Regions from separate parts of the Sinomonas terrae genome, predicted to be linked through region 1. Evidence: predicted binding sites of a transcription regulator. Region 1 holds the regulator's gene; the other holds the start of a gene.
The links. The regulator HrcA, encoded in region 1, represses chaperone genes, less so after heat shock. The targets are predictions, from matches to a motif close to TTNGCACTCGNNNNNNNCGAGTGCNAA.
Positions count from the first base shown of each region.

Region 2: the regulator HrcA is predicted to act here: its motif matches at 2,032-2,058, upstream of groL (chaperonin GroEL).

Region 1 covers NZ_JAKZBV010000001.1:2,142,593-2,154,114, forward strand. Annotated here, with positions in the region: gene holA (DNA polymerase III subunit delta) at 1-822, shown strand, start outside; gene rpsT (30S ribosomal protein S20) at 899-1,159, opposite strand; gene lepA (translation elongation factor 4) at 1,476-3,329, shown strand; gene hemW (radical SAM family heme chaperone HemW) at 3,385-4,635, shown strand; gene L0M17_RS10035 (DUF4870 domain-containing protein) at 4,711-5,115, opposite strand; gene L0M17_RS10040 (DUF3097 family protein) at 5,166-6,059, opposite strand; gene hrcA (heat-inducible transcriptional repressor HrcA) at 6,262-7,275, shown strand; gene dnaJ (molecular chaperone DnaJ) at 7,288-8,418, shown strand; gene L0M17_RS10055 (16S rRNA (uracil(1498)-N(3))-methyltransferase) at 8,420-9,196, shown strand; gene L0M17_RS10060 (GerMN domain-containing protein) at 9,217-10,149, opposite strand; gene L0M17_RS10065 (PhoH family protein) at 10,369-11,445, shown strand; gene ybeY (rRNA maturation RNase YbeY) at 11,442-11,522, shown strand, end outside.
Region 2 covers NZ_JAKZBV010000001.1:3,458,268-3,469,789, forward strand. Annotated here, with positions in the region: gene groL (chaperonin GroEL) at 194-1,822, opposite strand; gene L0M17_RS15940 (ABC transporter substrate-binding protein) at 2,129-3,400, opposite strand; gene L0M17_RS15945 (LytR C-terminal domain-containing protein) at 3,400-4,023, opposite strand; gene L0M17_RS15950 (DUF3263 domain-containing protein) at 4,071-4,322, opposite strand; gene L0M17_RS15955 (uracil-DNA glycosylase) at 4,460-5,233, shown strand; gene L0M17_RS15960 (siderophore-interacting protein) at 5,252-6,097, shown strand; gene L0M17_RS15965 (threonine/serine exporter family protein) at 6,102-7,568, opposite strand; gene L0M17_RS15970 (lipid II:glycine glycyltransferase FemX) at 7,580-8,659, opposite strand; gene L0M17_RS15975 (type 1 glutamine amidotransferase domain-containing protein) at 8,758-9,318, shown strand; gene L0M17_RS15980 (L-serine ammonia-lyase) at 9,367-10,764, opposite strand; gene gcvH (glycine cleavage system protein GcvH) at 10,797-11,177, opposite strand; gene gcvT (glycine cleavage system aminomethyltransferase GcvT) at 11,198-11,522, opposite strand, start outside.

The DNA.
Region 1 (11,522 bases):
TACGCACCCGGCGCGCTCCTGCTCGCGGCGTCCCCGTCACTGTTCGGCGAGCAGAAGTACATCGAGGCGAGCGGCCTCGAATCGATGAACGAGGACTTCCTCAAGGACGCTCTGGCCTACCTCTCCGCTCCGGAGCCGGACATTGTCCTCGTCCTTCGGCACGCCGGCGGAACCCGCGGGAAGAAGCTCCTCGACGCCGTGCGCGGCTCGGGGGCGCCAGTCGTCGACTGCCAGCCGCTCAAGAGGGACGCGGACAAGGCGGCCTTCGTCGCCGCCGAATTCAAGGGGTCCGGGCGCCGGATCGAGCGCGAGGCAATCGACGCCCTCGTAGCAGCAGTTGGCAGCAGCCTGGCGGAACTGGGGGCGGCATGCAGTCAGCTTCAGCTCGATTCGACGTCGACCGTGGACGTCGCAACCGTCGAGAAGTACTTCGGCGGACGGGTCGAGGCGACCGCCTTCAAGGTGGCTGACGCCGCACTCGCCGGCCGCGCCGCCTTAGCGCTGTCCACCTTCCGACATGCCGTCGAGACCGGAGTGGACCCCGTTCCGATCGTCGCCGCCGTCGGTTCGAAGCTGCGGACGCTCGCGAAGGTGGCGGGCGAGAACGGCTCTGCCCAGAGCATCGCGCGAACGCTCGGTCTGCAGCCTTGGCTTGTGGAGCAGGCTCAGCGCGACATCCGGGGGTGGACACCGAAGAGCCTCGCGACGGCCATCCGAGCCGTCGCCGAGGCCGACGCCGAAGTCAAGGGACTCGCCCGGGACCCGGCTTACGCCGTCGAGCGGGCCCTCGCCGTCGTGAGTGCATCCGCGCGAGCCCGCTGAGCCCGGGGCCCACTTAACCACCTGGGGCCGGGCATCCATGCGGATGCCCGGCCCCAGCTGTTGCCTGACGGGTGTGTCAGAGCGCGTTGACCTTCTTGGCGATCGCCGACTTGCGGTTCGCCGCCTGGTTCTTGTGGATCACGCCCTTGCTCACAGCCTTGTCGAGCTTCTTGGTCGCACGAAGCAGCGCCGAGTTCGCGGCGTCCTTGTCGGATGCCTCGACGGCCGCGTTGACCGAGCGGATGAGGGTCTTGAGCTCGGACTTGACGGCCATGTTGCGCTGGCGGGCCTTCTCGTTGGTGAGAATCCGCTTCTTCTGGGACTTGATGTTCGCCACGTGTGAACTTTCTTGTTTCGCTAACAGGGTCTAGAGGGCTTTCAGGCCGGCCTCGACTGAGCGGCGTGGGGATGCCTATGGCAGCCGACCATCAGTGCCCGTCGACCTGCACGGACACACAGCAGTCAATCGTAGCAGACCGAGGCCGTCCCGATCCCTTCATCCCGCACGGCGCGGCGCGGGCTCCGGGCTCTGCGGCAGGACAGGATCCGTGGGAGACTGGGAAGTCAGCATTGCCCCGCTGGCACAGGATAGCTGGATAAGCAGTAGCAGCGCACGAACAGCATGCCGCACAGAGCAGTAGAGGACGTACAGGGTGTCTCCACAGGCCCGCACCGCACCGGTGCCCGCCGCGACCGATCCGTCGATCATCCGCAACTTTTGCATCATCGCCCACATCGACCACGGCAAGTCGACCCTCGCGGACCGCATGCTGCAGTTCACCGGGGTCGTGCAGCCGCGCGATATGAAGGCGCAGTACCTCGATCGCATGGACATCGAGCGCGAACGCGGGATCACGATCAAGTCCCAGGCGGTCCGCATGCCATGGGAGGTCGAGGACGTCTCGTATGCGCTCAACATGATCGACACCCCCGGCCACGTCGACTTCACGTACGAGGTGTCGCGATCACTGGCCGCGTGCGAGGGAGCGGTTCTGCTCGTCGACGCTGCGCAGGGCATCGAGGCCCAGACGCTTGCGAACCTGTACCTCGCCATGGAGAACGACCTCCATATCATCCCGGTCCTGAACAAGATCGACCTCCCCGCGGCCCAGCCTGAGAAGTACGCCGAAGAACTCGCCAACCTGATCGGTGGCGATCCGGCTGAGGTTCTGAAGGTCTCGGGGAAGACCGGAGTGGGCGTGGAGGGCCTCCTCGACCGCATTGTGCAGGACATCCCAGCCCCCGTCGGCGATGCCAAGGCTCCCGCCCGGGCGATGATCTTCGACTCGGTCTACGACACGTATCGGGGTGTTGTGACCTACGTGCGCGTGGTCGACGGCGCGCTCTCGCCGCGCGAGCGAATCCAGATGATGTCCACGAAGGCCAGCCACGAGCTCCTCGAGATCGGGGTGATCTCGCCCGAGCCCATCCCGAGCAAGGGCCTCGGGGTTGGCGAGGTCGGCTATCTCATCACGGGCGTGAAGGACGTGCGGCAGTCCAAGGTCGGCGATACCGTCACGAACCTCTCCCGCCCGGCGGCGCAGTCCCTCGGCGGCTACGAGGACCCCAAGCCGATGGTCTTCTCGGGCCTCTACCCACTGGACGGCTCCGACTACCCCGATCTCCGGGATGCCCTGGACAAGCTCAAGCTCAACGACGCGGCGCTCGTCTACGAACCCGAGACGTCGGCGGCGCTCGGCTTCGGCTTCCGCGTCGGCTTCCTCGGGCTGCTGCATCTGGAAATCGTGCGCGAGCGCCTCGAGCGCGAGTTCAATCTCGACCTCATCTCGACTGCTCCGAACGTCATCTACGAGGTCACCCTCGAAGACAAGTCGGTTGTCACGGTCACCAACCCGAGCGAGTTCCCGACGGGCAAGGTCAAGGAAGTCCGGGAGCCGATGGTTTCGGCCACCATCCTCGCCCCGAACGAATTCGTCGGCGCGATCATGGAGCTCTGCCAGGGCCGTCGCGGCCAGATGAAGGGTATGGACTACCTGTCCGAGGACCGCGTCGAGCTGCGCTACTGGATGCCTCTCGCGGAGATCGTGTTCGACTTCTTCGACCAGCTCAAGTCGAAGACACGCGGGTACGCCTCGCTCGACTGGAAGGCCGAGGGAGAGCAGGCCGCGGACCTCGTCAAGGTCGACATCCTCCTCCAGGGCGAGCAGGTCGACGCCTTCAGCGCCATCACCCACCGCGACAAGGCCTATTCGTACGGGGTCATGATGACCTCGAAGCTGCGCGAGCTCATTCCGCGTCAGCAGTTCGAGGTGCCGATCCAGGCGGCGATCGGCTCCCGCATCATCGCGCGCGAGAACATCCGCGCCATCCGCAAGGACGTCCTCGCAAAGTGCTACGGCGGTGACATCACCCGCAAGCGCAAGCTCTTGGAGAAGCAGAAAGAGGGCAAGAAGCGCATGAAGATGGTGGGCCGCGTGGAGGTTCCCCAGGAGGCGTTCATCGCGGCGCTGACCACGGACGAATCGAAGGACAAGGCCAAGAAGTAGGTACTACCCAGGTGCACGTTTTCACTGCGGCCCACCAGAAGGCGGTGGCGTAGGTTTGGCCAGCAGCCTTCCGCTCGGGGACCCGGCGCCGGCCGACGGCGTCCTGCCGCCCCAGGCGGCCCTAGACGCCGAGGCGCGGAGCTTCTCGCTCTACGCCCACATCCCGTTCTGCTCGGTACGCTGCGGCTATTGCGATTTCAATACGTACACGGCGGCCGAGCTGGGCGGGGGAGCTTCGCAGAACGAGTACGCGCAGACGGCCGTCGACGAGGTGCGCCTCGCGGCTCGCGCGCTCGACGCCTCAGGGGTGCCCCGGCGTCGTCTGTCCACTGTGTTCTTCGGCGGAGGCACTCCGACGCTCCTGCCTGCCCACGACCTCGCCGCCATCCTCAAGGCAGCGGTCGGCGAATGGGGCCTCGCGCCGGGCGCTGAGGTGACCACGGAGGCCAACCCCGACTCGGTGACCCCTGACTCCCTCCTTGCCCTGCGGGAGGCCGGATTCACGCGCGTATCCTTCGGCATGCAGTCAGCGGTCCCGCACGTCCTCCGTGTTCTGGACCGCACCCATACTCCAAGCCGTGTCCCTGAGGCCGTCCGCTGGGCTCGGGATGCCGGGCTCGACGTGAGCCTCGACCTCATCTACGGCACCCCCGGGGAGAGCATGGATGACTGGCGCTGGTCCCTCGATGCCGCCCTCGCCTCCGAACCAGATCACGTGAGCGCCTATGCCCTCATCGTGGAGGAGGGCACGCGCCTTGCCGCGCAGATTCGCCGCGGTCAGGTCCCTGACGTCGACGACGACGACCACGCGGCCAAGTACGAGGTCGCCGATGCGGTCCTCGGCAGCGCCGGCTTCCACTGGTACGAGGTGAGCAACTGGGCACGGAGCGCAGAGGGCGACAGCCCCGATGCGGGCAGGTTCGAGTGCCGCCACAACCTCGCCTACTGGCACGGCGGGGACTGGTGGGGCGTGGGGCCGGGCGCGCACTCGCACGTCGGCGGGGTCCGCTGGTGGAACGTCAAGCATCCGCGCGCCTACGCCGCACGTCTGGCCCAAGCGGAATCGCCGGCCGCAGGACGTGAGACGCTCGACGACGCGACGCGCCTGGAGGAGCGCATCATCCTCGAGCTCCGACTCGCCGCTGGCCTCCCGATCGGCGTCCTCCCCGCGTCGTCAAGACACGAGGTCGCGGGGCTCATTGCCGAGGGTCTCGTCGACGGACCCTCCGCGTTCCAGGGGCGCCTCGTCCTCACCCTTGCGGGGAGGCTCCTCGCGGACGCGGTGGTGCGCCGCCTCATGCCCTGAGCCGGGCACGCCACCTTTGCCCGGACCGGACCTGCAGGGCCGGGTCCGGGCAGATCGGCGTCTACTCGAACAGGCTCACTTGATCCACCGCAGATTGAATCGGTAGCGGAACGGCTGCCCGCGGTTGACCTCGATGCCTGCGGTCACGGAGAGGATCGCGAGCCCCACCCAGATGAGCGTCGCCACCACAGCAAGGTAGACACCGATCACGGGGATGAACGAGAACAGGTTCAGCACCAGCGCGGCGAGCGTCGGAGGCAACGTGAAGTTGAGCGCTTCCTTTGATTCCTGGGCCGTAAAGGGGCCTCGATCCTTGAAGCAGAGGTAGACGAGCAGGGAGGGGACGCAGCCGAGAATCCCGCCGAAATGTGCGAGGGTGGCCCACTGACGGTCTTCGCTGGCGGTAAAAGGCTCGCTGCCTCCGACCTTCCCGAGCCTGCCCCCTTGGGGCTCACGGTGATCCTGCCAGTTCTGGGACACAGCACTTCCTTGCGTTCGGGAACAGGGTCTTGGCCCTCAGAATACCGAACTCAGGCGGTCAGGAAGTCGATGACCTCTTCGACTCTGCCGAGGAGTGCGGGCTCGAGATCGGCGTACGTGCGGACGGCGCCGAGGAGGCGCTGCCATCCAAGGCCGAGATCCTCGGACGTTTCGTGAGGCCAGCCGAAAGCACGGAGAATGCCGGTCTTCCAGTCGAGTCCGCGGCGGACGGTCGGCCACGCAGGGATCCCGAGGGTCTGCGGTCGAATGGCCTGCCAGACGTCCACGTAGGGGTGCCCCACGATCAGGACGTTCCCCCTGGCCCCGGGCACCGCAAGTGCCTTCTCGGCGATTCGCGTCTCCTTCGAGCCTTCGACAAGGTGGTCGACGAGGATGCCGAGGCGTCGCTCGGGACCGGGCTGGAAGTCCGCGACGGCGGCGGCGAGGTCGTCTACTCCGTGGAGAGGCTCGACGACGATGCCCTCAAGGCGCAGGTCGTCGCCCCAGACCTTCTCGACGAGTTCTGCGTCGTGCTTGCCCTCGACCCAGATGCGACTCGCCCGCGCCACTCTCGCCCGAGCGCCGTCGACCGCGACTGATCCCGACGCGGTCCGTTTGGGAGCCGCCGCCTTCTGCCGTGGGGCCGGGGGAGCGAGGCGGACGGGTCGCCCCTCGAGCAGGAATCCGTAGCCGAGTTCGAACGAGCGGGTCTTGCCGCGCCGATCCTCGAGGCTGAAGACGTGCATTCCGCCGGACTTCTCGACCCGTGTGACCGCGCCCACCCACCCCGTCTGGCTGTCCTCTAGCACCATGCCCAACTCGATGGGCACATCTGGCAGGACGGTCTTCTTGGGGGCGGCAATGTCAGCCGGCCCCCACTGGTCGTAGTAGGACACCCGGTCCTCGCCTCCTCGCACTGCTGCCCAGATCTGGATCGGCTTCATGCTACTGGCGAGACGGCGTCGGCTCGGGGCCTTCCGGCCGCGTGTCCCGATGCCCTGGGTGGACGTGCGGGGGGCGCATAATAGATTTAGCACTTGGGTAGAGAGAGTGCTAAGGAATTGAGGAACGTCCTGTACGGGAAGCGCGTTGCGCAATGAGTACTGTCCGCAGGACGCAGCGAGCAATGTCCGCAGGGGAGGTGGAATGAACGAGCCGCGCAAACTCGAGGTGCTGAGGGCAATCGTCGAGGACTACGTCCACTACCGGGAGCCAGTTGGATCGAAGGCCCTCGTGGAGCGCCATCGTCTCGGCGTCTCGAGCGCGACGATCCGCAACGACATGGCCGCCCTCGAGGACGATGGCCTCATTGTTGCCCCGCACACGAGTGCGGGCCGGGTCCCGACGGACAAGGGCTATCGCGTCTTTGTCGATCAGCTCGCGGCAGTACGGCCGCTCTCTGCTGCGGAGAAGCACGCGATCCAGTCCCTCCTGGAAGGTGCAGACGATCTGGACGACGTCCTCGAACGCACCGTGCGGCTGCTTTCGCACCTCACGAACCAGGTCGCCGTCGTCCAGTACCCTCAGCTGGGCCGCGCGCGAGTGCGCCACGTCGAAGCGGTGGGCCTCGCCCCCCGTCAGGTCCTGCTCGTGCTCATCGCAGACAGCGGCACCGTCGAACAGAGGGTCGTGACGTTGGGAGAGGACCTCGACCACGACAGGCTCGCGGTGCTGCGCCAAGGCTTTCTTGCGGCAACGGCAGGCAAGCCGGTCGCGCAGGTCGGGGCGAACGTGGCGGGGATCATGGACTCGCTCCTCCCGGAGGACCGTGCCGTCGCGGCAGAGCTCGCCGCAGGGCTTGCTGCCCTTGCCGCCTCAAGCCGCGAAGAGCGGATCGTGACGGCAGGCACGGCCTACCTCGCGCGGTCCAACAGCGACTTCCTCCTGAGCATCTCACCGGTGCTCGAAGCCCTTGAGGAACAGGTTGTGCTCCTGCGCCTCCTGTCCGAGATGGCAAGCGATGCGCGTGGTGTCGCAGTGGCAATCGGCCACGAGACCGCCGCCGACTCGCTCGCCGAGACCTCGGTCGTGGCAACGGGGTACGGACGGGACGACGCCAAGATCGGCGTTCTCGGCCCGACCCGAATGGACTACCCGGCCACGATGGCAGCGGTACGCGCGGTCGCGCGATACCTCTCGAAGATCCTCGCCGGAAGCTAGAGAAAGAAGACAGTGAGCAGCCATTACGAAACCCTCGGCGTGTCACCGGATGCGAGCGGCGAGGAGATCAAGAAGGCCTACCGGAAGCTGGCGCGCCAGTTCCACCCGGACGTCAACCCGGGCGAGGAAGCATCGGAGCGCTTCAAGGCCGTGACCCACGCCTATGAGGTGCTCTCCGACCCCGAAAAGCGCCGCGTCTACGACGCGACAGGCAACGAGAACGGGACGGACAACGGGTTCTCGGGCGCCTACAACGGGGCGGGCTTCGCCTTCCAGGACATCTTCGAGACGTTCTTCGGAGGGGGAGGGGCGCAGACGGGCCCGGCTTCCCGGGTGCGACGCGGCCAAGATGCCCTGATCGCGGTCCGGATCGAACTCAAGGACGCAGTCTTCGGAGTCAACAAGAAGATCGAGGTCGACACAGCGGTCCTCTGCACCCGCTGCGAGGGATCCTGCTGCGAGCCGGGCACACAGCCCGTGCGATGCAGCGTCTGCCACGGCAGCGGGCACGTCCAGCGCGCGGTGCGCTCGATCCTCGGCCAGGTCATGACGACGGCGACATGCCCCTCGTGCGGCGGCTTCGGCACCGAGATCCCGAGCCCCTGCAACGAGTGCGGCGGGGAGGGCCGCGTCCGCAGCCGGCGTTCCCTCACGGTCAAGATCCCAGCCGGCGTTTCCACGGGTACCCGGATCCAGCTCGCCGGCCAAGGCGAGGCAGGTACGGCGGGCGGGCCGACAGGCGATCTCTACGTGGAGATCCGGGTCGCCACGCACACGACGTTCTCGCGTGACGGCGACAACCTGCACGCGACCCTGAGCGTCCCCATGACGGCGGCGGCGCTAGGGACCGAGCTGACGCTCGAGACTTTCGACGGCGAACAGACCATCACGCTCCACCCGGGCACACAGTCCGGCGACGTGATCACGCTCCAGCACCTCGGTGTGGCACGCCTGCGGGGCGCCGGCCGCGGAGATCTGCTGGTGCACGTCAACGTCGAGGTCCCCACCAAGCTCGATGCGGAGCAGGAGGAGCTCCTGAGGCAGCTCGCCAAGCTCCGTGGAGAGCATGTCGCAGAAGGGAAACTCGTCGGCACGGGCGGGGGAATGTTCGCGAAGCTGCGAGACAAGTTCGGGAACCTCTGACGTGTCCAACCCCGTCTTCTTCGTCGACCCGGGCTCGCTCGAGGCGCTGGGGGAGGGCGACGTCGTCACCGTCAGGGGAACCGAGGGCCGCCACGCGGCAACGGTCAAAAGGCTCGCACCCGGGGAACCGGTCGACCTCGTCGACGGGTGCGGCGTGCGTGGCCGGGGCCGGGTGGCCCGTGCGGAAGGCGATCTCCTCGCCGTCGTCCTCAACAGCGTAGAGCGCGAGCCGCGGCCACCATACCGGCTCGTGCTCGTGCAGGCGCTCGCCAAAGGCGACCGCGACGAGCTCGCTGCCGAGGCGGCAACCGAGCTAGGCGCTGACGCTGTCATCCCTTGGCAGGCAGAACGCTCGATTGTGCGGTGGAAGGGTGAGCGGGGCGCCAAATCGCTCGCGAAATGGCGCGCGGTCGTCTCGGCTGCAGCAAAGCAGTCTCGGCGGGCTTGGGTGCCGGAGGTCGAGGAAGCGCACGACGACGCGGCACTCACCGCGCGCATCGCGGCGGCGTCCCTCGCCGTCGTCCTGCATGAGGAGGCAGTGGAGAGTCTCAGCTCCGTGCTTGATCATTTCAGCGCGGGCGAATCGCCGTTCGAGGGGGAAGTGCTCTTCCTCGTCGGCCCCGAAGGCGGGATATCGGCCGCTGAACTCGATCGTTTCGTCTCGGCCGGGGCCAAGCTCGCGCTCCTCGCGCCCCACGTGCTGCGATCGTCGACCGCCGGCCCCGCGGCCCTCGCGATCGCGGGCGACCGCCTCGGGCGCTGGCCAGCAAAGAACTGACGTTCGAGCAGTCACGCCGCCTAACGGGTGACCGTGAAGTCCTTGGAATCCCATGCAAGCGCTGCGGGATCGCCGGCTCCAGGATCGTTCGGGAAGACGCGCAGCACGTACTTGCCCGGGGGCAGGGCAATCGAGAAGCGATACTGCCCTTGATTCTGGCCCGAAGGGGCGGACACTGTGTGGCCGCTCGTGACGACCGGTGCCTTGTCCGTCTTGATATCGGCCCGCGAGACCTGCCAGAAGACCTCGGAGCCGGGCGCCGTCGTCCGTCCGTCCGCGGTGAGCTGTCCGTGCGGTGAGGCCGTGCCTGCCTGGGGGTCGATGATCCACATGGGCGCCACCATCGCCGGGTCGCGCTGCATCAGCTGGCCCAACTGCACGCGGTTGAACGCGAGTTGGTCGGTGCGTCCGTCGACGAGGAGCATGACTTGGACTGGCTGGTTGGCGTCGATGACTCCGGCACTGGCGGCTGCGGCGCTGGCAGTGTAGACGAGCTGCTGCACCGCCAACTGCGCGGTCTGCTCGTCGACCGAACTGTTGAAGGCGTCGGAGGAGACGTCGACCGTGATGACATTGGTGCCGGAGATCGACGCCGCGAGCTTCTTCGGCGACTGCCAGGGGCTGAACAGATTCGGGTCGAGGGGCTTTGCAGACATCATGAGGCGCAACGCCTTGGCGACGGCGTTGTCGCTCCCGGGGGCGTCGCGGAACTCTCGGTAGAGGTAGACCCCATCCCGAGCGCGGCCAAGCCAGTAGACGGGAGACTTGGTCGAGGTCTGGGAGGTCTCGAGGGGGACGTTCGCGGAGGCGGAGATGCCGGGTGAGGCACCTGCGGCCATAGTTGGCTGGGGCTGGCCGCTCGCAGTGCAGGCTGCCAGGAGCACGGCCACGAGCGCGGCACCGACGGCCAGCACCATGCGGCGCGGCGCGGGGCTCGGTCGGCTGGCAGCCATGAAAGTGATCCTCCGGACTGATCGGCAGGGCGCCCCTCCGGCACCCACATCGCAGGGCTGCGCTCGGACCCCAATCGGCGCCTCCCCTGGCACCATCCAGCTTGGCACAGCGAATCTGGGGGAATGTCCGATCACGGGCTTTCGTTGCCCAAGTGATGCCCGATTGATACCTAGCGGTAGCATGGACCGGCAAGCACCCCACGAGGAGAGAGAAGGCATTTGACAGCGGAGTTTCCGCACACAACTCCTACGACCCGGACCGAGGTTCTCCGCTTCGCTTCCGGTGAGGACATGGTGCACATCCTCGGACCGCATGATGAAGCCCTCCGCTACGTCGAAGAGCAATTTCCCTCCGTGTCGTTCCACGTTCGGGGCAACGAGCTGACCATCGTCGGCCCCCCTGCCGAGGCCCCGAATATCCGACGGCTCTTCGAAGAGATCGCATCGCTCGCCGAACGTGGAACCCCTGTGACTCCCGCCTCTCTCGCGCAGCTCGTCACAATGCTGCGGGACCAGACCGTCTCGAGTCCCTCGGACGTGCTCACCCACAACATCCTGACCAGCCGTGGCCGCAGCATTCGCCCGAAGACGGCCAACCAGAAGAGCTACGTGGACGCCATCGATGCGAACACTGTCATCTTCGGCATTGGGCCCGCGGGTACCGGCAAGACGTATCTCGCGATGGCAAAGGCAGTCCAGGCGCTGCAGCACAAGGACGTCAGCCGAATCATCCTGACCCGTCCGGCCGTCGAGGCGGGGGAGCGGCTTGGGTTCCTCCCCGGCACGCTGAATGACAAGATCGATCCCTATCTGCGGCCGCTCTACGACGCGCTGCACGACATGATCGATCCCGAGTCGATCCCGCGGCTCATGGCGGCGGGAACGATCGAGGTTGCGCCGCTCGCCTACATGCGTGGCCGCACGCTCAACGACGCATTCATCATCCTCGACGAGGCGCAGAACACGACCCCCGAACAGATGAAGATGTTCCTCACGCGTCTGGGGTTCGGCTCGAAGATGGTGGTCACGGGCGACATCACCCAGGTCGATCTGCCGTCCGGCTCGTCCTCAGGGCTCCGGGTCGTACAGGACATCCTCGAGGGAATAGAAGACGTGAGCTTCACCGTCCTCGACGCATCCGACGTAGTCCGCCATCGCTTGGTCTCGGACATCGTGGCGGCGTACGGGCGGTGGGACGACCATCAGCGTGCGAGGGCCGAGCGGGCGCGCGTCCGCGCCGATCGGCAGCACGCCGCGGGAGCCGAGCGCGCCTCGGCGTCTAAGCTTGAGCCGTGAGCATCGAAGTAAACAACGAGTCCGGCGTTGCGGTCGACGAAGAGGCCCTCGTTCGCCTCGGTCGTTTCATCTTCGAC
Region 2 (11,522 bases), 1.3 Mb from region 1:
GGCGTACCCGAGAGGTGTGATGGGGGAAATATCTGTACCCGAAACGCAAAGACGGCGGGACCCCCACCGAAGTGGGGACCCCGCCGTCGTTCTTGGGGCAGCCGTCCGGCGTACCCGAGACGCTCCCGGGCCGGAATATCCGTACCCGAAACGCTCCCGGGCCGGATTATCCGTACCCGAGACGGTGTGGGGGCTAGAAGCCGCCCATGCCGCCCATCTCGTCGCCACCCGGCATCGCCGGGGCAGCCTTCTCGGGCTTGTCGGCGACGACGGCCTCCGTGGTGAGGAAGAGGCCGGCGATCGAGGCAGCGTTCTGCAGAGCAGAGCGGGTCACCTTGACCGGGTCGTTGACGCCAGCGGCGAGGAGGTCCTCGTACTGGCCGGTGGCAGCGTTGAGGCCGTGGCCGGCGGGCAGGCCGCGGACCTTGTCAGCAACGACGCCCGGCTCGAGGCCAGCGTTGAACGCGATCTGCTTGAGCGGAGCCTCGATCGCGATCTTCACGATGTTGGCACCCGTGGACTCGTCGCCCTCGAGGTTGAGGTTCGCGAACGCCTTGGCGCCAGCCTGGATGAGGGCCACGCCACCACCGGCGACGATGCCCTCTTCGACGGCAGCCTTCGCGTTGCGGACGGCGTCCTCGATGCGGTGCTTGCGCTCCTTGAGCTCGACCTCAGTGGCCGCGCCCGCCTTGATGACGGCGACGCCGCCGGCGAGCTTGGCGAGACGCTCCTGGAGCTTCTCGCGGTCGTAGTCCGAGTCGGAGTTCTCGATCTCCGCGCGGATCTGGGCGACACGGCCGGCGATCTGCTCGGCGTCGCCAGCACCTTCGACGATCGTGGTCTCGTCCTTGGTCACGACGACCTTGCGGGCCTTGCCGAGGAGCTCGAGGGTGGCGTTCTCGAGCTTGAGGCCGACCTCCTCGGCGATGACCTGGCCACCCGTGAGGATCGCGATGTCGGTGAGCATGGCCTTGCGGCGGTCGCCGAAGCCCGGAGCCTTGACGGCGACGGACTTGAACGTGCCCTTGAGCTTGTTGACGATGAGCGTGGCCAGAGCCTCGCCCTCGACGTCCTCAGCGATGATGAGGAGCGGCTTGTTGGCCTGCATCACGCGCTCGAGGACCGCGACGAGGTCCTTCACCGAGCTGATCTTGGAGTTGACGATGAGGATGTAGGGATCCTCGAGGACCGTCTCCTGGCGCTCCGCGTCGGTCACGAAGTAGGCCGAGAGGTAGCCCTTGTCGAAGCGCATGCCCTCGGTGAGCTCGAGCTCGAGGCCGAACGTGTTCGACTCCTCGACGGTGATGACACCCTCCTTGCCCACCTTGTCGAGGGCCTCGGAGATGAGCTCGCCGATCTGGGGGTCGCCGGCGGAGATGGACGCGGTCGCGGCGATCTCCTCCTTGGTCTCGATCTCCTTGGCGGACTCGAGGAGCTCGGCCGTGACGGCGTCGACGGCCTTCTCGATGCCGCGCTTGAGCGAGAGCGGGTCGGCGCCTGCGGCGACGTTGCGGAGGCCTTCCTTGACGAGGGCCTGCGCGAGGACTGTAGCGGTGGTGGTGCCATCGCCAGCGACGTCGTCGGTCTTCTTGGCGACCTCCTTGACGAGCTCCGCGCCGATCTTCTCGTACGGGTCGTCGAGCTCGATCTCCTTGGCGATCGAGACGCCGTCGTTGGTGATCGTGGGGGCGCCCCACTTCTTCTCAAGGACGACGTTGCGGCCACGCGGGCCGAGAGTGACCTTGACAGCGTCGGCCAGCTGGTTGAGACCGCGCTCGAGGCCGCGACGGGCCTCTTCGTCGAATGCAATGATCTTGGCCATGACGGCTTCTGTCCTTTCGGGACGATCGTGTGGTGAGCGCACCCGCTGCAGCGCCCGCGACGGCCGGCGCCAGCTTCCCGTTCCTTCCCGGTCGGCGGACGCCTCACCCCAGCGAGGTGTTCCCTTCCCCCCTCGGACGACGGCGGTCTGGCGAGCCTTTGCGAACCCGCCGACTTAGCAGTCAACCCGTGGGAGTGCTAGGTCAATAATTAGCACTCTGCCCGGTCGAGTGCAAGCGCCGACTGCGCTTCATGCCAATCGCGAACAGAGCGGCGTCAGAAGCGGGGATCTCCGTCAGTGCGGAGGTCAATGCGCGACAGTTTGGGTGCCGGCTTGATGCGCCGTGTTGTCAGTCCCATAGCTCATGACGGTGAAGTTCGCGGTCGTGATGTCGCCGTTCGCGTCGAAGGCAATGGGCCCAGACTGACCGTCATAGTCGATGGGCTTCCCCTTCGACTCGAGACCGAGGCAGTCTGCGAGCGCCGTGCACTTCGTCCGGGGAGCCGCTCCCCCGCGCCCCGCCGTACCGCCCGATACCCCGATTAAGTGCGAGGCGATGGAGGCCCCGGCGTCGTCCTGGGCTTCACCGGCGGCGAGGATCGCGAGGGCTGCGGCGTCGTACGCCTCCGCGGCAAACGTCATGTCCTTCAGCCCGGGAGACTGCTTGAGGATCTCCGTCTCGAACGCTGCGCTCGGGAAGAGGCCCGGCACAAGGCCGCTCGCGCCGTCGAGCGCTCCGCTGGCCAGCCCCGTGGCGTACTGGGCGACGGCGGCGTCGGCGAGCAGGATCTTCGAGCCGGGGACTCCGGCATCGTGCACCTGGGCGAGCACCGCCTGCGCCTCGTCGTGGGCAACGACGACGACCGCTCCCGCGCCTGCGGCACGGGCGGCGGCCGCGGCGGACCCGGCGTCGTGCCCTGAGAACTCGCCGCTGCCCTTCTCGGCCAGCCCCGCCGCCTTTGCCGCGGCGGCGACGGCGTCACCAACGTCCTGCCCGTAGGCGCCCTTCTGCCGCAGGACAGCGATGCTCGTCGCGTCCTTGCCCTTCGCCACGGCCACGAGGGCGGCACCCTCGGCGGTCTCGGGCGGAGCGGTGCGGAAGTAGTAGCCGCCACTCCCGTAACCCGAGAGCGCGGGGTCGAGGTTCGCCGGCGAGATGAGGACGGTCTTGGCCTTGTCGAGGACGTCGATGGCCGCGGGGGCGCGGCTTGAGTCCGTTGGCCCGATGACGACGTCGGCCTTCGCCGCCACGAGCTGGCGCGCGGCCGCCGCGGTGTCCGAGGTGACGGAGGGCTGCAGGAACTCGATAGGGCGCCCCTTGTGGCCGCCCGCGGCGTTCGCCTGCTGGATGGCGAGTTCGACGGCGGCCTGCTGGGCATCGTTCAGGAAGGCCGCCGAACCGGTGTTGTCGAGCAGCATGCCGATGCGCAGCACACCGTCGCCGGAGGCCTCGGTCTGGGCGAGCCGGGCGTTCGTCGCGAAGACCGAACACGCCGAAAGTCCCAGGACGGCGACAACGCCCGCGCCGGCCCGGAGCGCAGCTCGGCCTGCCGACCCGGCTCCCGGACGGCGGATCACTAGCCCGTGTACCCGGGGCCGATCACGGCAGCGAGCGGGTAGCCGAGCTGCTGCGCCTGCAGGACGGTGGCGATGCCGAGGTCGGAGGCGAGAGCGTCCGCTGAGGCCTTCTGGGTCGGGTCACGGTAGAAGACGACGGAGGTGTTGACGGGCGTTCCGGACCAGTTCCCAACTGCAGCAACCGTCCATCCGGCGGAGCGGGCCGTCGTTGCGACCTTGTTGCCGAGCCCAGACGTCGTGGTCGCGTTGTAGACGCCCACGGGGAGGGTCCGGTCTGCGGCCGCTGCGGTTGGTGTCGGGGTGCTGGGCGACGTGGCGGTTGGCGAGGCGGACGTCGACGGGGCGCTGCTCGGGCTGGGAGTCGTGGTTGGGGACGCCTTAGGGGTGCTGCTCGCCGTCGTGTGCGAGGTGCCCGCGGGGGCCGGGGACGAGGTCGGGCGGAGGAGCTTGGGCACGAGGAAGAGCGCGGCAGCGACCAGCACGACGACGACGGCCGCGGCCAGGAGGACCCACGCGAAGGCCCCCCGGCGACCCGTCGCGCTGGTGACGCGGGTCCGATGCACTCCTTGGCGCCGTGGGGTCTCGGGGATGTCGTCGAACTCGTCACGGGGGTAGGTGCTCATGGCGTCAGGTCCTCGTCCGATGTTCCGCTGGGGAGACCGCGGCAGGCTCACGCGCTGCCGCTCAGGCGACGAGCCGTGCGCGCGCGCTGCCGCGACGTCCTAAGTCTACGCAACCTCTTCACGAGCATTGGGTCATGCGCAAGCGCCGCCTCGGTGTCGATCAGGGCGTTGAGGAGCTGGTAGTAGTGGGTGGCCGAGAGGTCGAAGAGCTCCCGGATCGCCTGTTCCTTGGCACCGGCGTACTTCCACCAGTTGCGCTCCAGGGCGAGCATCTGGATCTCCCGCTCCGAGAGCCCCATCCGGTCCTCGCGCTCCCAAGCCTCTCCCGGCTCCGCTGCACCCACGTCCGCTCCCTTCGGCCGACCTTCCAAACCTCGCATCAGTCTAGAAGGGAACTACACACGTGTCATTCGCCTCGGGTGCGAGACTGGAGACCGTGACCGAGACCGAGCCGCTCTTCGAGCTCCCAGATGGACCGTCCCGCGCGGAATCCACCCCGCCCCTGCCGACCCCAGCCGAGGAGGCCGAGTCCCTCGCCGCGATGGCCAATGCGCCGCTCGAAGACCTCATGCACCCCGAATGGGCTGCAGCGCTCGCACCGGCTGAGGCCGCGCTCCGCCGGGCCCTGCGCGCTGCGGCGAAGGACGCCGCGGCCGGCGCCGTCATCCTCCCGCCGCCCGGCGCCGTCCTCCGCGCGTTCCGCGATCCGCTCTCGGCGGTCCGTGTGCTCGTCATCGGCCAGGACCCGTATCCCACTCCCGGCCATTCGATGGGGCTGTGCTTCTCGGTGCGCCCCGAGGTCGCCCCTCTACCGCGGAGCCTCGCCAACCTCTTCCGGGAGTTGGCGGACGACGTCGGGGCGTCGCCTTCGTGCGGAGATCTCACCGCGTGGGCGGGGCAGGGGGTTCTCCTGCTCAACCGAGCGCTCACGGTGAGGGCCGGAGACTCGGGCTCCCATCGCCGCGTGGGCTGGGAGGAAGTGACAGACGCGGCGGTGCGCGCCGTCGTCGGCCGCGGCCTTCCGCTCGTGGCCATCCTGTGGGGCAGGAACGCTCAGTCCGTCCGGCCGATTCTGGGCACGACGCCGATCATCGCCTCCGCGCACCCCTCGCCGCTGAGCGCGTCTCGCGGATTCTTCGGTTCGCGTCCGTTCAGTCGGGCCAATTCATTACTCGTCGAACAAGGTGCAGAGCCGATCGCGTGGGGCTGAACGGCTATTCTGGGCCGCATGACATCAGCCTCCACCACCACGGCTCCCGCCAAGAAGCCCCGCCCCACGCTGGATCTGGTGGTTGCCCGGACCGAATGGCTCACGCCGCACCTCGTGCGCGTCGTCGCCGGCGGCGCGGGCTTCGACGCGTTCGCTGACAACGGGTTCACCGACAAGTACGTCAAGGTCTCGTTTCCCACCCAGCTGCCAGACGGAGCATGGCCCGAGGGCCCCGTGGACATCGCGGCACTGCGCGAATCGCTCCCTGCCGAGCAGTGGCCCGTAACGCGCACCTACACCGTCCGATCCTTCGACCCGGAGGCCCGCGAGCTCGCGATCGACTTCGTAGTGCATGGCGACGAGGGCGTCGCTGGACCGTGGGCGGCCGCCGCAAAGCCCGGAGACAGGCTCATCTGCACCGGCCCGGGCGGGGCCTACTCCCCCGATCCCGAAGCCGAGTGGCACCTGTTCGCCGCCGACGAGTCCGCGCTGCCGGCCGTCGCCGCCGCCATCGAGGCCCTCCCCGGCGAGGCCCGCGGGATCGCGTTCCTCGAGATCGGCTCCGGCGCCGACGTCATGGAGCTCGAATCGCCCTCAGGCATCGACATCCGGTGGATTTCGCGCGAGGGCGAGCCCGCGGGAGAGACCGTGGTCCTCGCCCAGGCCATCGCCGATGCCGAGTGGCTGCCCGGCACGCCGAGCGTCTTCGCGCACGGCGAGCGTGGGGCCATGAAGGAGCTCCGCGCCATCTTCAAGCAGCGCGAGCTGCCGCGCGAGAAGCTCTCACTCTCGGGATACTGGGCGCATGGCCGAGTTGAGGACCAGTTCCAGGCCGAGAAGAAGATGCCGGTCGGCCAGATCTAACAGTTCAGCGGCGCATCCAGCGGCGGCGCCGTTCGACCGACCCTGCCTTCTGGGTGAACGGGCGGGCCAGATGGTCGCCGAGCACAACACCGGCCGCCGCCCCGAGGATGATCGCCATCGCGGTGAGCATCCCTCCCGCCCCGGCACCGGTCTGATTGACGTCGAGCGTCGCGACGTACATCGAACGGAAGATCGTGAGGCCGGGCAGCAGGATCAGTGCGGCCGGAACGGCCACGACGAGCTGCGGCGCGCCCATCTTGAGCGCCACGATCCGGGCGAGGAAGCCGATGACGACGGCGCTCGCCGCCGGAGCGACCCTGTCGCCGACGCCGGTGAGCTGGACGCCCGTGAGGACGAAGTACCCGACGACCCCCACGAGCGCCGTCGGCACCACGAGCCGCCGCGACGTCTGCTCGGTGACGGCGATGGCGGCAACGGCCGCCCCGATGAGGATCACCTGGACCCAATACGGGTACGAGGGCGGAAAGGTCTGCGTGACGTCGATGCGGGACACGCCCAGGAGCTCGCCTGCGAGGAACGCGACCGCGATCCCGGCCACGAGGGCCGCGAACGTGAGGAACGCGGAGAGGAAGCGTCCCGCGGCCGTGACCGGGAAGCCGTTGATGGCGTCCTGGGTGGCAGAGACGAGCCGTGAGGTGGGCAGGAGCAGGAGGATCCCACCGACGACGACGATCGCCGGCGCGATCGTCATCTTGGCCCAGAACATGAGCAGCGCGATAAGTGTCACGAGGAACGCGCTCGCGAGGGTCGTGAAGAAGTCGGGGACGCGCCACCGCCCCATGACCCGGGTCACGAGCGAGACGCCGAGGTTGCTCAGGAACGCGATGAGCGAAGCCATGAGCCCGCCGCCGAGCACGCCGACGAACAGTGCGGCGAAGAGCGAGTAGGCCGCCGTCACCGCCCAGCGGGGGAAGGGCTTCGCGCGCTTCGTGATGCCTTGGAGCCGCCGCATCGCCTCGTCCCGGCCCACCCCGCCGGCGGCGATCTCGCTCACGAGCTGATGCACGAGCGCGAGCCCCGCATAGTTGCTCGTCCACGAACGGACGACGCGGAGAAGCTGGATCGGGGTCTGATCCCTGGGAGAGTAGTTGATCGCAACCGACTGATTGGTGATGTCGACCTCGATGTGCTGCAGCCCGAGCGCGGCCGTCACGGCGATCATCGAGGACTCGACTTCGAGAGCGCCCGCGCCGTATCGGAACATCGTCTCGGCGAGGAGCAGCGTGAAATCGAGGGTCCGTCGCGCCGACTCGTCGACGCCGCCCACTTGGATGGTCGGGTTCGCATAGGGGCTGGCGGCGAGCCGGTCCACGATCGAGAGCGGCGCGGTGGGTGGGCTGTCGCCGGTCATGAGCCGCCGCAGCATGCGGACCGCTGCAGCGTTGTTCGCCCGCGCTTGTGCGGGCGAGATGGGAGGCATCGGCCGGGTGCGTGCGTCCTCTTCGCCCATGATGCCTTCCCTCAGTAGAACTGCTGACCCGTGCGCCGGGTGTAGAGCTGCCGTGCGACCCGTTCGCCCGCCGTCGTCCATGCGGTGTACCGCGGGACGTCGATGATGTAGTCCCAAGCCCCGACGAAGTCCGTGACGGACTTCGTGAAGGAGGTCTTGAAGAGGCCGAGCCCGTGGAACGGGTGGGAGGTGTCCTTGAGCTTGTCGGCGGGCGGGGTGCCGCAGAAGTCGTACTCGGTGCAGCCGAGGGTCTTCATGTCGAGGATCGCGGTCCACTGGACGAGGTGCGAGTCGCCGTACTGGGAACGTTGCTGCAGGGAGCCGCCGTCCTTGTACGTCGCCTTGCGCCCGTAGTTGATGACGAAGGCACCGACGGAGGGACGCCCGTTCTCGTACACGAAGTAGAGCCGGCCCTGCCCACGGGAGGTGAACTCGGTCCAGAACTGGCGGTAGTACTCGAAGCTGCGGACTTGGGCGCCGCTGCGGGACTTGGTGTTGAGCGTTCCCGTCATGAGCGCGTGCATGGTGCGGTAGTTCGCGAGCGTCGGCTCGGCCACCTCGACCTGGACGCCCTCGCGTTCGGCGCGGCGGACGGCGTTCCGCCCACGGGAATGGAGGCTGCGCAGGAGCGGACCGGGTTCCGGAGTGATGTCCAGGATCGCGGTGGAGTCATTCGGCTGGAGGTTGAACGACTTCACGAGGCCGGCCTTCGAGAACACGGCGCGCGCCGCGTCCGAATCCACGATGTCGGGTTCGATCTTCACCGCGAACACCCGGAGCTTCTCCCGCTCGACGAGTTCCTTGACGGCCTCGAGGGCCGCCGGCACGTCGTCCACAGATGCGACGTCGGGGCCCTTGATGAGGTACCAGAGCCGGCCCATCACGGGGAACGACTTTTCGAGGACGAGGTTGTAGCTGCTCTCCTCGGGCCCGTCGAGGACGAGATACCGGATGTCCCAGCCGAAGTTCTTCTTGACGGCGGCGAATGCGGCCGACTGCAGCAGGTTCCCGCCGTTGGGATTCGCGGTGACGTGCTTGTCCCAGTGCTCGATTTCGTCCTGGCTCGCGAAGCGCGCGGTGAAGCTGCTCAAGGTAGGGTGCGTCCCTTCGGTCGGGTCTCGGGGCCTAACCCAGTCTAGTCGCCGGGAGGTGTGCGGTTTACCACGCTGCCAGTGGGTAGCGACGAGATATGGCGAACAACATCAGAGGCAAGAAGGTTGCGTTCCTCCTGACCAACGGCGTCGAGCAGGTCGAGCTGACCGAGCCGTGGAAGGCGGTCGAGGAAGCCGGCGGCGATCCAGCGCTCGTCTCGCCCGAGGAGGGCCAGATCACGGCGATGAAGGGAGACTGGGAGCACGGCGAGTCGTTCCCTGTCGACGTGACGCTCGACCAGGCCGACCCGAATGACTTCGACGCGCTCGTGCTTCCGGGCGGCACCGTGAATGCCGACAAGATGCGGCTCGAACAGAAGGGCGTCGAGTTCGTGAAGGCCTTCCTCGAGGCTGGCAAGCCCATCGCCGCGATCTGCCACGGGCCGTGGATCCTCATCGAGGCCGGCGCCGTCAAGGGCCGCGAGATGACCTCCTACGCGTCGCTCCAGACGGACCTCAGGAACGCCGGCGCGAACTGGGTGGACCGCGAGGTGGTCACGGACCGCGGACTCACGACATCCCGCAAGCCCGACGATCTCGCGGCGTTCTGCAGCAAGATGCTCGAGGAGATCTCAGAAGGGGAGCACGCCGAGGCGTAGCGGCGCTAGCCCCTCCCTCTCAGCACTCCCCTCTCAGCACTCCACCTCTCAGCACTCCACCACGTTGACGGCGAGGCCGCCCATGGCGGTCTCCTTGTACTTGCTGCTCATGTCGCGCCCGGTCTCGCGCATCGTGACGATGACCTCGTCGAGCGAGACCCGGTGCGAGCCGTCGCCCCATAGCGCCATCTTGGCGGCGTTGATCGCCTTCGCCGCCGCGATGGCGTTGCGCTCGATGCACGGCACCTGGACGAGGCCCCCGATCGGGTCGCACGTCAGGCCGAGGTTGTGCTCCATGGCGATCTCGGCCGCGTTCTCGACCTGGGCGGGGGTCCCGCCCATCACCTCGGCGAGGCCCGCGGCCGCCATGGACGACGCCGAGCCCACCTCGCCCTGGCAGCCCACCTCGGCTCCCGAGATGGAGGCCTGCTCCTTGTAGAGCACCCCGACGGCGCCGGCCGCGAGCAGGAACCGGACGACGGCGTCGTCCTTGTCCTGTTGGGTCGCGCCCGCCATGCCGGGGGCGTAGTTGAGCGCGTAGTACAGCACCGCCGGAATGATCCCGGCCGCGCCGTTCGTCGGCGCCGTCACCACGCGCCCGCCCGAGGCATTCTCCTCGTTCACCGCCAGGGCGATGAGGTTGACCCACTCCTGCCAGTACAGCGGATCCCGGTCCTTGTCCTCCTTCAGGAGGCGCTCGTGCCAGTCGGGGGCACGACGGCGGACCTTCAGTCCCCCGGGCAGCAGCCCCTCCCGCTTGAGGCTGGACTCGACACAGGCCTCCATGACATGCCAGATGTGCAGGAGCCCCTCGCGGATCTCCTCCTCGCTGCGGGAGGCCTTCTCGTTGACCAGCATGATGTCGCTGATCGATAGGCCCTTCGACGCGCACCGGCCCATGAGCTCGGCGGCCGTGTGGAACGGGAACGGGAGCTCCTGCTTCGACTCCTCGAGCTCCTTCTGGGCCGCTTCCTCCTCGCCCTCGCGGACAATGAAGCCGCCGCCTACCGAGAAGAAGGTCGCGTCGTGCAGGGTCGCTCCGCCGTCGTCCTCGACCTGGAACCGCATGCCGTTCGTGTGCCTCGGCAGCACCGTGAGGGGGTGCAGGACCATGTCCTCGACCCCGTACTCGAGCTCGCGCCCGCCTGCAAGGTTGAGCCTGCCGGTCTCGGCGATCGAAGCCAGCCGCTCCTCGACCTGCTCCGGGAGGATCTCCTCGGGCTCGAAGCCCTCGAGCCCGAGGAGCACAGCCGTGAACGTCCCGTGCCCGCGCCCTGTCGCGGCGAGCGAACCGTAGAGGTCCACGCGCAGGGACGCGACATCGTCGAGCAGCCCACGCTCGCGCAGCTCGTGGGCGAACACGGCCCCGGCCCGCATGGGGCCGACGGTATGAGAGCTCGAGGGGCCGATGCCCACCGAGAACAGTTCGAAGACGCCGACGGCCATGCCGGATTCCTTCCTGGATCAGCTGACGCGGGTTAGAGCTCTCCGCCGTTCTTGGAGGCGTACTCCTCGGGAGAGAGCAGCGGGCCCTCCGAGGTGACCTCGACGGTGAAGAGCCACCCGGCGCCGTAGGGGTCCTCGTTGACCAGCGCGGGGTTGTCGATCGCCTCCTGATTGACCTCGACGACGGTGCCGCTCACCGGCGAGTACAGGTCGGAGACGCTCTTTGTCGACTCGATCTCGCCGCACGTCGTTCCTGCGGTGAGCTCGCTGCCCACCTCGGGGAGGTCGAGGTAGACGACGTCGCCGAGCGCGTCTGCCGCAACGGCTGACACACCGATCTTCGCCGGAGCGGCCTCGGTGTCGAGCCACTCGTGTTCTTCGGAGTACCGGAGGCCGGTCTGGACTTTGCTCATGGCTGGGGATTTCCTCTCAGTCACTTCTGACGCTTGTAGAACGGCAGTGCTACTACCTCGAACGGCTCGGCCTTGCCCCGCAGGTCCACCTCAAGCCGGGTGCCCGGCTCCGCGATTTCGACGTCGACGTACGCAAGCGCGACCGGATAGCCGAGCGTGGGGCTGGGCTGACCCGAGGTCACCTCTCCGACCTGCTGACCTTCCTTGAGGACGGCATAGTGCGAGCGGGCCGCGCGCCGCCCGAGGCCGCGAAGGCCCACGAGACGCCTGCCGCTCGTGGTGCCCGCGCCGTCGTCCTTCTTTGCCTGGAGCGCGGTGCGACCGACGAAGTCGCCTTCCTTGGAC